3 regions of the Streptomyces sp. NPDC015242 genome follow, and region 3 is predicted to be linked to each of the others. Evidence: predicted binding sites of a transcription regulator. Region 3 holds the regulator's gene; each other region holds the start of a gene.
What was found. Region 3 encodes HrcA, which represses chaperone genes, less so after heat shock. Its sites were predicted from a motif close to TTNGCACTCNGNNNNNCNGAGTGCNAA; they were not measured.
Positions count from the first base shown of each region.

Region 1: groL (chaperonin GroEL) is a predicted target of HrcA. The motif match lies at 1,723-1,749, and genes of this name have one in related genera.
Region 2: groES (co-chaperone GroES) is a predicted target of HrcA. The motif match lies at 1,086-1,112, and genes of this name have one in related genera.

Region 1 covers NZ_JBIBUF010000008.1:400,326-403,596, reverse strand. Annotated here, with positions in the region: gene thrC (threonine synthase) at 1-575, shown strand, start outside; gene ACF07N_RS27360 (ubiquitin-like small modifier protein 1) at 661-936, shown strand; gene ACF07N_RS27355 (cold-shock protein) at 1,375-1,578, shown strand; gene groL (chaperonin GroEL) at 1,910-3,271, shown strand, end outside.
Region 2 covers NZ_JBIBUF010000002.1:1,024,658-1,027,928, reverse strand. Annotated here, with positions in the region: gene ACF07N_RS10080 (polysaccharide deacetylase family protein) at 1-326, shown strand, start outside; gene ACF07N_RS10075 (polysaccharide deacetylase family protein) at 323-1,033, shown strand; gene groES (co-chaperone GroES) at 1,259-1,567, shown strand; gene groL (chaperonin GroEL) at 1,684-3,271, shown strand, end outside.
Region 3 covers NZ_JBIBUF010000003.1:154,758-158,028, reverse strand. Annotated here, with positions in the region: gene ACF07N_RS12290 (MBL fold metallo-hydrolase) at 1-451, opposite strand, end outside; gene hrcA (heat-inducible transcriptional repressor HrcA) at 623-1,639, shown strand; gene dnaJ (molecular chaperone DnaJ) at 1,639-2,775, shown strand; gene ACF07N_RS12275 (nitronate monooxygenase) at 2,876-3,271, shown strand, end outside.

The DNA of each region.
Region 1 (3,271 bases), on a different contig from region 3:
CGTACGAGATCTGCGAGCAGCTCGGGTGGCAGCTCCCCGACCAGATCGTGGTGCCGATCGCCTCCGGCTCGCAGCTCACGAAGATCGACAAGGGGCTCCAGGAGCTGATCAAGCTCGGGCTGGTCGAGGACAAGCCGTACAAGATCTTCGGCGCGCAGGCGCTGGGCTGCTCGCCGGTGTCGACGGCGTTCAAGGCCGGGCACGACGTGGTGCGGCCGCAGAAGCCGGACACGATCGCCAAGTCGCTGGCGATCGGCAACCCGGCGGACGGGCCGTACGTGCTGGACATCGCGCGGCGTACGGGCGGTGCGGTGGAGGACGTGACGGACGAGCAGGTCGTCGAGGCGATCAAGGTCCTGGCCAGGACCGAGGGGATCTTCGCGGAGACCGCCGGTGGTGTGACGGTGGGCGTGACGAAGAAGCTCGTCGAGAACGGGCTCCTCGACCCGGCGAGGACGACCGTGGTGCTGAACACCGGGGACGGTCTGAAGACGCTGGACGCGGTGGCGGGCACGGGGCTCACCGCGACCATTCGCCCGAGTCTGGAGTCGTTCCGGGCAGCTGGGCTCGTCTGATCGTTGTTCACTGCGGGCCGGTGGGGGTTGTTCGCGCAGTTCCCCGCGCCCCTGGGTCCGTCACCAAACCGGAGGTTCTGAAGTCATGAGCGTCACCGTTCGCATCCCCACCATCCTGCGTACCTACACCGGCGGGCAGGCCGAGGTCGCCGCCGAGGGGGCGACCCTGGGCGAGGTCATCGCCGACCTGGAGAAGAACCACACCGGGATCGCCGCCCGGGTGCTGGACGACCAGGGGAAGCTGCGCCGCTTCGTCAACGTCTACGTGAACGACGACGACGTGCGGTTCGAGCAGGGGCTGGAGACGGCCACCCCGGACGGTGCCGGAGTGTCGATCATCCCGGCCGTCGCCGGAGGGTGAACCGGCCTCGGCGTTACCTGGAGTAATGCCGGTTACCGAGCGTTCAGCGAATTGCCCCCACCGTGAGAGAAGCGGAGGGGGCAATTCTGTGTGATTGAGCGCGGTAGAGTTGGGGAACGCGATCCCGATCCGCTGATCGGAACCCTGCATTCCTGCCGCGAGCCCGACAAGATGTAGCCAAAGTGTGCGCGTCTTTCGCGGCTTTTGTGGCTTTTCTGTGGCCCGACTTGCCCTGAATTCGGGTGAACTCTCCCCACATTCCGGACCCCGCGAGTCCAGAATTCTCGTCCGATTGACCTGTTGCAGACGGCAGTTGGACAGATACATTCAGCCGCGGTCGACGCGTTCCGGCGCACGCCCCCAACCGTGGGGGGTGAGGTCTGACCCGGGTCCGCGAAGTGTGGATCTGTGCAAGGGCCAGTAATAGGGGAGTTAGGCATGGCTCAGGGCACCGTCAAGTGGTTCAACGCGGAGAAGGGGTACGGCTTCATCGCGGTCGACGGTGGTGCGGATGTTTTCGTCCACTACAGCGCGATCCAGATGGACGGCTACCGCACCCTGGAAGAGGGCCAGCGGGTCGAGTTCGAGATCTCGCAGGGTCAGAAGGGCCCGCAGGCCGACATGGTTCGCGTCACCGCCTGAACGCGCACCACGACCAACGCGCAAGCGACAGGTCTTCTCTGAAGGGCCCGTACCCCCCGGGGTGCGGGCCCTTCGGCCTGCTCGCGGGGGGTGCGTGGGGGTGTTCGCGGGGGGCTGACGCCCCCGGCCGATCCCCCGGAGGCGCTTGCACTCGCCATGCCCGAGTGCTAATCATTGCGTTAGCACTCTGAAGGTGAGAGTGACAACGTAAGGACCGGGTCGGTGAGGCCACGGACCAGGTGGGGCAAGGAACCGCCGGTCGGGGGCCGTCCGTCGCGGGCGCGGGCGCGGTCCGAAGTAATCACCCCCAGTCCTGGAGGGACCACTTCACATGGCCAAGATCATCGCGTTCGACGAGGAGGCGCGGCGCGGCCTCGAGCGCGGCATGAACCAGCTCGCGGACGCCGTGAAGGTGACGCTCGGCCCCAAGGGCCGCAACGTCGTCCTCGAGAAGAAGTGGGGCGCGCCCACGATCACCAACGACGGTGTCTCCATCGCCAAGGAGATCGAGCTCGAGGACCCGTACGAGAAGATCGGCGCCGAGCTGGTCAAGGAAGTCGCCAAGAAGACGGACGACGTCGCCGGTGACGGTACGACCACGGCGACCGTCCTCGCCCAGGCCCTGGTGCGCGAGGGTCTGCGCAACGTGGCCGCCGGTGCCAACCCGATGGCCCTCAAGCGCGGTATCGAGAAGGCCGTCGAGGCCGTCTCCGCCGCCCTGCTGGAGCAGGCGAAGGACGTCGAGACCAAGGAGCAGATCGCTTCCACGGCCTCCATCTCCGCCGCCGACACCCAGATCGGCGAGCTCATCGCCGAGGCCATGGACAAGGTCGGCAAGGAAGGCGTCATCACCGTCGAGGAGTCCCAGACCTTCGGTCTGGAGCTGGAGCTCACCGAGGGTATGCGCTTCGACAAGGGCTACATCTCGGCGTACTTCGCCACCGACATGGAGCGTATGGAGGCCGTCCTCGACGACCCGTACATCCTGATCGCCAACTCCAAGATCTCCAACGTCAAGGACCTGCTCCCGCTCCTGGAGAAGGTCATGCAGTCGGGCAAGCCGCTGCTGATCATCGCCGAGGACGTCGAGGGCGAGGCCCTGTCGACCCTGGTCGTCAACAAGATCCGCGGCACCTTCAAGTCCGTCGCCGTCAAGGCCCCGGGCTTCGGTGACCGCCGCAAGGCGATGCTGCAGGACATCGGCATCCTCACCGGCGGCGAGGTGATCTCCGAGGAGGTCGGCCTCAAGCTGGAGAACGCCACGCTCGACCTCCTGGGCAAGGCCCGCAAGGTCGTCATCACCAAGGACGAGACCACCATCGTCGACGGTGCCGGCTCCGCCGAGCAGGTGCAGGGCCGGGTCAACCAGATCCGCGCCGAGATCGAGAACAGCGACTCGGACTACGACCGCGAGAAGCTGCAGGAGCGCCTGGCGAAGCTCGCCGGCGGTGTCGCGGTCATCAAGGCCGGTGCCGCCACCGAGGTGGAGCTCAAGGAGCGCAAGCACCGCATCGAGGACGCCGTGCGCAACGCCAAGGCGGCCGTCGAGGAGGGCATCGTCGCCGGTGGTGGCGTGGCCCTGCTGCAGGCCTCCCAGGTCTTCGAGAAGCTGGAGCTCGACGGTGACGAGGCGACCGGCGCCAACGCCGTGAAGCTCGCGCTGGAGGCCCCGCTGAAGCAGATCGCCGTCAAC
Region 2 (3,271 bases), on a different contig from region 3:
TCTGCGGCATGCAGCGCTACATGGAGAAGCGCTTCGGCAAGCGCCCCACCCTCTTCCGCCCGCCCTACGGCAGCTACGACCGGGCGACCCTGCGCGCCGCCAAGGCCTGCGGCATCACCCACGTCCCGCTGTGGAACGAGGAGGTCTTCGCCGACCGCTGGGAGTACCGCGAGGGGGACCGCGAGCTGCGCCCGGGTGACATCGTCCTCACGCACTTCCGGGGCCCGGAGCAGTGGAAGGGCACGATGCCGGACATGATCCGCCGCTTCCTGAACAAGGTCACGGCCGAGGGATACGCGGTGGGGCGGCTGGAGGACTACCTGTGAGGCGCCCGGCCGCCGCGCTGCTCTGCGTGCTGCTGGTCCTGCTGACCGGCTGCGCCGGGGCGGCGGGGGAGCGCCCCGCCACCGCCGACGGCCGGGCCCGGGACCCGGCCCCCGCCGCCCGCCGCCTGCCCCCCGTCGTCGACCACGTCCCCACCCGCGACCCGGTCGTCTTCCTCACCTACGACGACGGCGCCGAACGCGACCCCCGCTTCGTCGCCCTGGTCCGCGCCCGGCGCCTGCCGGTCAGCATGTTCCTCACCGACAGCGTCGTGGGCCCCGGCTACGGCCACTTCGCCCGGCTGCGCGCGGTCGGCGCGTCCCTGCAGAACCACACCCTGGACCACCCGGCCCTGCGCGGCCTGCCCTACGCGGGCCAGCGCGCCGAGATCTGCGGCCAGCAGCACAAGCTCCACTCCCGCTTCGGCGTCCGGCCCCACCTCTTCCGCCCGCCCTACGGCACCTACGACACGACCACCCTGCGCGCCGCCGCCGACTGCGGCATCGCGGCGGTCGTGCTGTGGCGCGCGTCCCTCGGCTCCGACGGGAAGCTGACCTACACCCGCGGCGCGCCCGGCCTGCGCGCCGGCGACATCGTCTCGGTGCCGTCCGGGGAGGCGTCCCCGACCCTGACGGACCGGACGCTGCGGTTGCTGCGGGAGATCGAGGGGAAGGGCCTGCGGGTGGGACGGCTGGAGGACCACCTGTGAGGGTCCGGACCGTCCCGCGCGGCAACCTGCCTGGCCGACGCGCCGCCCGCAATTAGCAGTCCGCTTGACCGAGTGCTAATCACGGTCATAGTCTCGGCTCTGGCACTCGACACAGGAGAGTGCCAACACAGCGACGGGCAGGTCCGGCACCCGCGACGACGGATCCACCTGGTCGCCACCTCAGACAGTTAACCCCGTGAGATCTCCGAAGGGGGAGGTCGGATCGTGACGACCACCAGCTCCAAGGTTGCCATCAAGCCGCTCGAGGACCGCATCGTGGTCCAGCCGCTCGACGCCGAGCAGACCACCGCCTCTGGCCTGGTCATCCCGGACACCGCCAAGGAGAAGCCCCAGGAGGGCGTCGTCCTGGCCGTGGGCCCGGGCCGCTTCGAGGACGGCAACCGTCTTCCGCTCGACGTCTCCGTCGGCGACGTCGTGCTCTACAGCAAGTACGGCGGCACCGAGGTGAAGTACAACGGCGAGGAGTACCTCGTCCTCTCGGCCCGCGACGTGCTCGCGATCATCGAGAAGTAATTCACCCGAAGCACCTTGCTTTGAACTGCGCCCCTGGCCCCCGCGATCGCTAAGAAGCCGGGCGCCCGGGGCGCAGTTGCCGTTATCCCAGATTCCGGAAGAGGGCTCACGCTCCCATGGCGAAGATCCTGAAGTTCGACGAGGACGCCCGTCGCGCCCTCGAGCGCGGCGTCAACAAGCTTGCCGACACGGTCAAGGTGACGATCGGCCCCAAGGGCCGCAACGTCGTCATCGACAAGAAGTTCGGCGCCCCCACCATCACCAACGACGGTGTCACGATCGCCCGTGAGGTCGAGATCGAGGACCCGTACGAGAACCTCGGTGCCCAGCTGGTCAAGGAGGTGGCGACCAAGACCAACGACATCGCGGGTGACGGTACGACCACCGCGACCGTGCTCGCCCAGGCGCTCGTGCGCGAGGGCCTGAAGAACGTCGCCGCCGGTGCCTCCCCGGCCGCCCTGAAGAAGGGCATCGACGCCGCCGTCAAGGCCGTCTCGGACGACCTGCTCGCCTCGGCCCGCCCGATCGACGAGAAGTCCGACATCGCCGCCGTCGCCGCGCTGTCCGCCCAGGACCAGCAGGTCGGCGAGCTCATCGCCGAGGCGATGGACAAGGTCGGCAAGGACGGTGTCATCACCGTCGAGGAGTCCAACACCTTCGGTCTGGAGCTGGACTTCACCGAGGGCATGGCCTTCGACAAGGGCTACCTGTCGCCGTACTTCGTGACGGACCAGGAGCGCATGGAAGCCGTCCTGGACGACCCCTACATCCTCATCACGCAGGGCAAGATCTCCGCCATCGCGGACCTGCTGCCGCTGCTGGAGAAGGTCATCCAGGCCAACGCCTCCAAGCCGCTGCTGATCATCGCCGAGGACGTCGAGGGCGAGGCCCTGTCCACCCTCGTGGTGAACAAGATCCGCGGCACCTTCAACGCCGTCGCCGTGAAGGCCCCCGGCTTCGGCGACCGCCGCAAGGCGATGCTGCAGGACATGGCCGTCCTCACCGGCGCCACGGTCGTCTCCGAGGAGGTCGGCCTCAAGCTCGACCAGGTCGGCCTCGACGTCCTCGGCTCCGCCCGCCGCGTCACCGTCACCAAGGACGACACCACCATCGTCGACGGCGCCGGCAACAAGGACGACGTCCAGGGCCGCGTCGCCCAGATCAAGGCCGAGATCGAGACCACGGACTCCGACTGGGACCGCGAGAAGCTCCAGGAGCGCCTCGCGAAGCTGGCCGGCGGCGTGTGCGTCATCCGCGTGGGTGCCGCCACCGAGGTCGAGCTCAAGGAGCGCAAGCACCGTCTGGAGGACGCCATCTCCGCGACCCGCGCCGCGGTCGAGGAGGGCATCGTCTCCGGTGGTGGCTCCGCCCTGGTCCACGCCGTCAAGGTCCTGGAGGGCAACCTCGACAAGACCGGCGACGAGGCCACCGGTGTCTCCGTGGTCCGCAAGGCCGCCGTCGAGCCGCTGCGCTGGATCGCCGAGAACGCCGGCCTGGAGGGCTACGTCATCGTCTCCAAGGTCGCCGAGCTCGACAAGGGCAACGGCTACAACGCCGCCACCGGCGAGTACGGCGACCTGATCAAGGCCGGCGTCATCGACCCGGTCAAGGTCACCCGCTCCGCCCTGGAGAACGCCGCCTCCATCGCCTCCCTGCTCCTCACGACCGAGACCCTGGTCGTCGAGAAGAAGGAAGAGGAGGAGC
Region 3 (3,271 bases):
GCACCTGGCACCCGCCGCCCAGGTCGAGCGTCCACTCGCCGGAGACCAGGTGGCGGGGCGGGACCAGCCGGCCGGCCGACGCGCGCGCCACGTCCTCGGCCAGGCCGTTGCGCACCGCGTCCGCGCACAGCTCCGCGCGGTCCCGCGCCCGGGTCAGCACCGCGTCCACGCCGACCGCGCCGTACGTCTCCGCGTCCGGGAACGCCGCCGCCCCGAAGACGTGGTCGAAGTGGGGATGGGTCAGCGCGAGATGCGTCACACGGCCGCCGGTGAGCGCCCGTGCCTGCGCACGCAACCGCGCGCCCTCGGCCGGGCTCGACCCGGCGTCGATCACCAGCACCGCGCCCTCGCCGGCGACCAGCCCCGCCGTGCAGTCCCACACCGGCAGCCGGCACCGGCCCACCCCGGCGGCAAGCCGCTCCCAGCCGGGCTCTTCCCAAGTCACCGTCATACGGCGACGCTAACCGTGCGCCCCGCCCGGGGCACGACGCCGCACGACCAGCCTTGCCGCAGGCGTACCCCACCGCCGTACACTGGGCCGGGGAACGTTGGCACTCGCACGCGCAGAGTGCCAGGCCGCGAACGGCAGGCAACGGGCGGACGACTTCTGGAGGTGTGCGCGATGCTCAGTGAACGCAGGCTTCAGGTGCTGCGCGCCATCGTCCAGGACTACGTCGGCACCGAGGAGCCCGTCGGCTCCAAGGCCCTCACCGAGCGGCACAACCTCGGCGTCTCCCCGGCGACCGTCCGCAACGACATGGCGGCCCTGGAGGACGAGGGATACATCGCCCAGCCGCACACCAGCGCCGGGCGCATCCCCACCGACAAGGGCTACCGCCTGTTCGTGGACAAGCTCGCCGGTGTCAAGCCCATGACCGCGCCGGAGCGGCGGGCCATCCAGAACTTCCTGGAGGGCGCCGTCGACCTCGACGACGTCGTGGCGCGCACGGTGCGGCTGCTCGCGCAGCTCACGCGCCAGGTGGCCGTCGTGCAGTACCCGTCGCTGACCCGGTCCACCGTGCGGCACGTGGAGCTGCTCTCGCTGGCACCCGCGCGGGTGATGCTCGTGCTGATCACGGACACGGGACGGGTCGAGCAGCGGGTGGTCGACTGCCCGGCGCCCTTCGGCGAGGCCTCGCTCGCGGATCTGCGCGCGCGCCTCAACAGCCGGGTGGCGAACCGCCGTTTCGCGGACGTGCCGAGTCTGGTGGAGGACCTCCCGGAGGCTTTCGAGCACGAGGACCGGGGTACGGTCTCCACGGTGCTCTCCACACTCCTGGAGACGCTCGTCGAGGAGAACGAGGAGCGGCTGATGATCGGCGGCACCGCCAATCTGACCCGCTTCGGTCATGACTTCCCCCTCACGATCCGGCCGGTGCTGGAGGCGCTCGAGGAGCAGGTCGTGCTCCTCAAGCTGCTCGGCGAGGCGAAGGATCCGGGCGTGACCGTCCGTATCGGTCACGAGAACGCCCACGAAGGACTCAACTCCACGTCCGTCGTGTCGGTCGGCTACGGTTCGGGCGGCGAGGCAGTCGCCAAGCTCGGCGTGGTCGGACCGACCCGCATGGACTACCCGGGAACGATGGGAGCGGTACGCGCAGTGGCACGGTACGTCGGACAGATCCTGGCGGAGTCGTAGTGGCCACGGACTACTACGCCGTACTCGGCGTGCGCCGCGACGCGTCGCAGGAAGAGATCAAGAAGGCCTTCCGGCGGCTCGCCCGCGAGCTGCACCCGGACGTCAACCCCGATCCGAAGACCCAGGAGCGGTTCAAGGAGATCAACGCCGCCTACGAGGTGCTGTCGGACCCGCAGAAGAAGCAGGTCTACGACCTCGGCGGCGACCCGCTCTCGCAGTCCGGCGGCGCCGGCGCGGGCGGCTTCGGGGCCGGCGGCTTCGGCAACTTCTCGGACATCATGGACGCCTTCTTCGGCACGGCGTCGCAGCGCGGACCGCGCTCGCGCACCCGCCGTGGCCAGGACGCCATGATCCGCATCGAGGTGGAGCTCGACGAGGCGGCCTTCGGCACGACGAAGGACATCCAGGTCGACACCGCCGTCGTCTGCAACACCTGCAACGGCGAGGGCGCGGCCCCGGGCACCTCCGCGCAGACGTGTGACATGTGCCGCGGCCGCGGTGAGGTGTCGCAGGTGACCCGGTCCTTCCTGGGCCAGGTCATGACGTCCCGCCCGTGCCCCCAGTGCCAGGGCTTCGGCACGGTCGTCCCGACGCCGTGCCCCGAGTGCGCGGGCGACGGCCGCGTCCGGTCCCGCCGCACGCTGACGGTCAAGATCCCGGCCGGTGTGGACAACGGCACGCGCATCCAGCTCGCCGGCGAGGGCGAGGTCGGGCCCGGCGGCGGTCCCGCGGGCGACCTGTACGTCGAGATCCACGAGCTGCCCCACGCGCAGTTCCAGCGCCGCGGCGACGACCTGCACTGCACGGTCACGCTGCCGATGACGGCGGCCGCCCTCGGCACGAAGGTGCCGCTGGAGACGCTGGACGGCATGGAGGAGGTCGACATCCGTCCGGGCACCCAGTCCGGCCAGTCGATCCCGCTGCACGGCCGGGGCGTCACGCACCTGCGCGGCGGCGGACGCGGCGACCTCATCGTGCACGTCGAGGTCCAGACCCCGACCAAGCTCGACCCCGAGCAGGAGCGCCTGCTGCGCGAACTGTCCAAGCTGCGCGGCGAGGAACGGCCCACGGGCCAGTTCCAGCCGGGTCAGCAGGGGCTGTTCTCGCGGCTGAAGGACGCCTTCAACGGCCGCTGACGCGGCGGCCGGCAGGGCTGCGGAAGCGATGGTTCAGCTGGTCTGTGCCACACGGCAGGCCGGTTTCGGAGTTGTCCGGAGGACGTGACAACATGCGGTCATGTCCTCCGCACTGACCGATCTCTTCCCGCTCCCGATCGTGCAGGCCCCCATGGCGGGCGGCGTCTCCGTGCCGAAGCTCGCCGCCGCCGTGTGCGAAGCGGGCGGGCTCGGGTTCCTCGCCGCCGGGTACAAGACCGCCGACGGGATGTACCAGGAGATCAAGCAGCTGAGGAGCCTCACCGGCCGCCCCTTCGGGGTCAACCTCTTCATGCCGCAGCCCGAGTACGCCGACCCCGCCGCCGTCGACGTCTACGCCCATCAGCTGGCCGGCGAGGCCACCTGGTACGAGGCCGAGCTGGGCGATCCGGAGAGCGGCCGGGACGACGGCTACGAGACCAAGCTCGCGGTGCTCCGCGACAACCCCGTCCCGGTGGTGTCGTTCCACTTCGGCGTC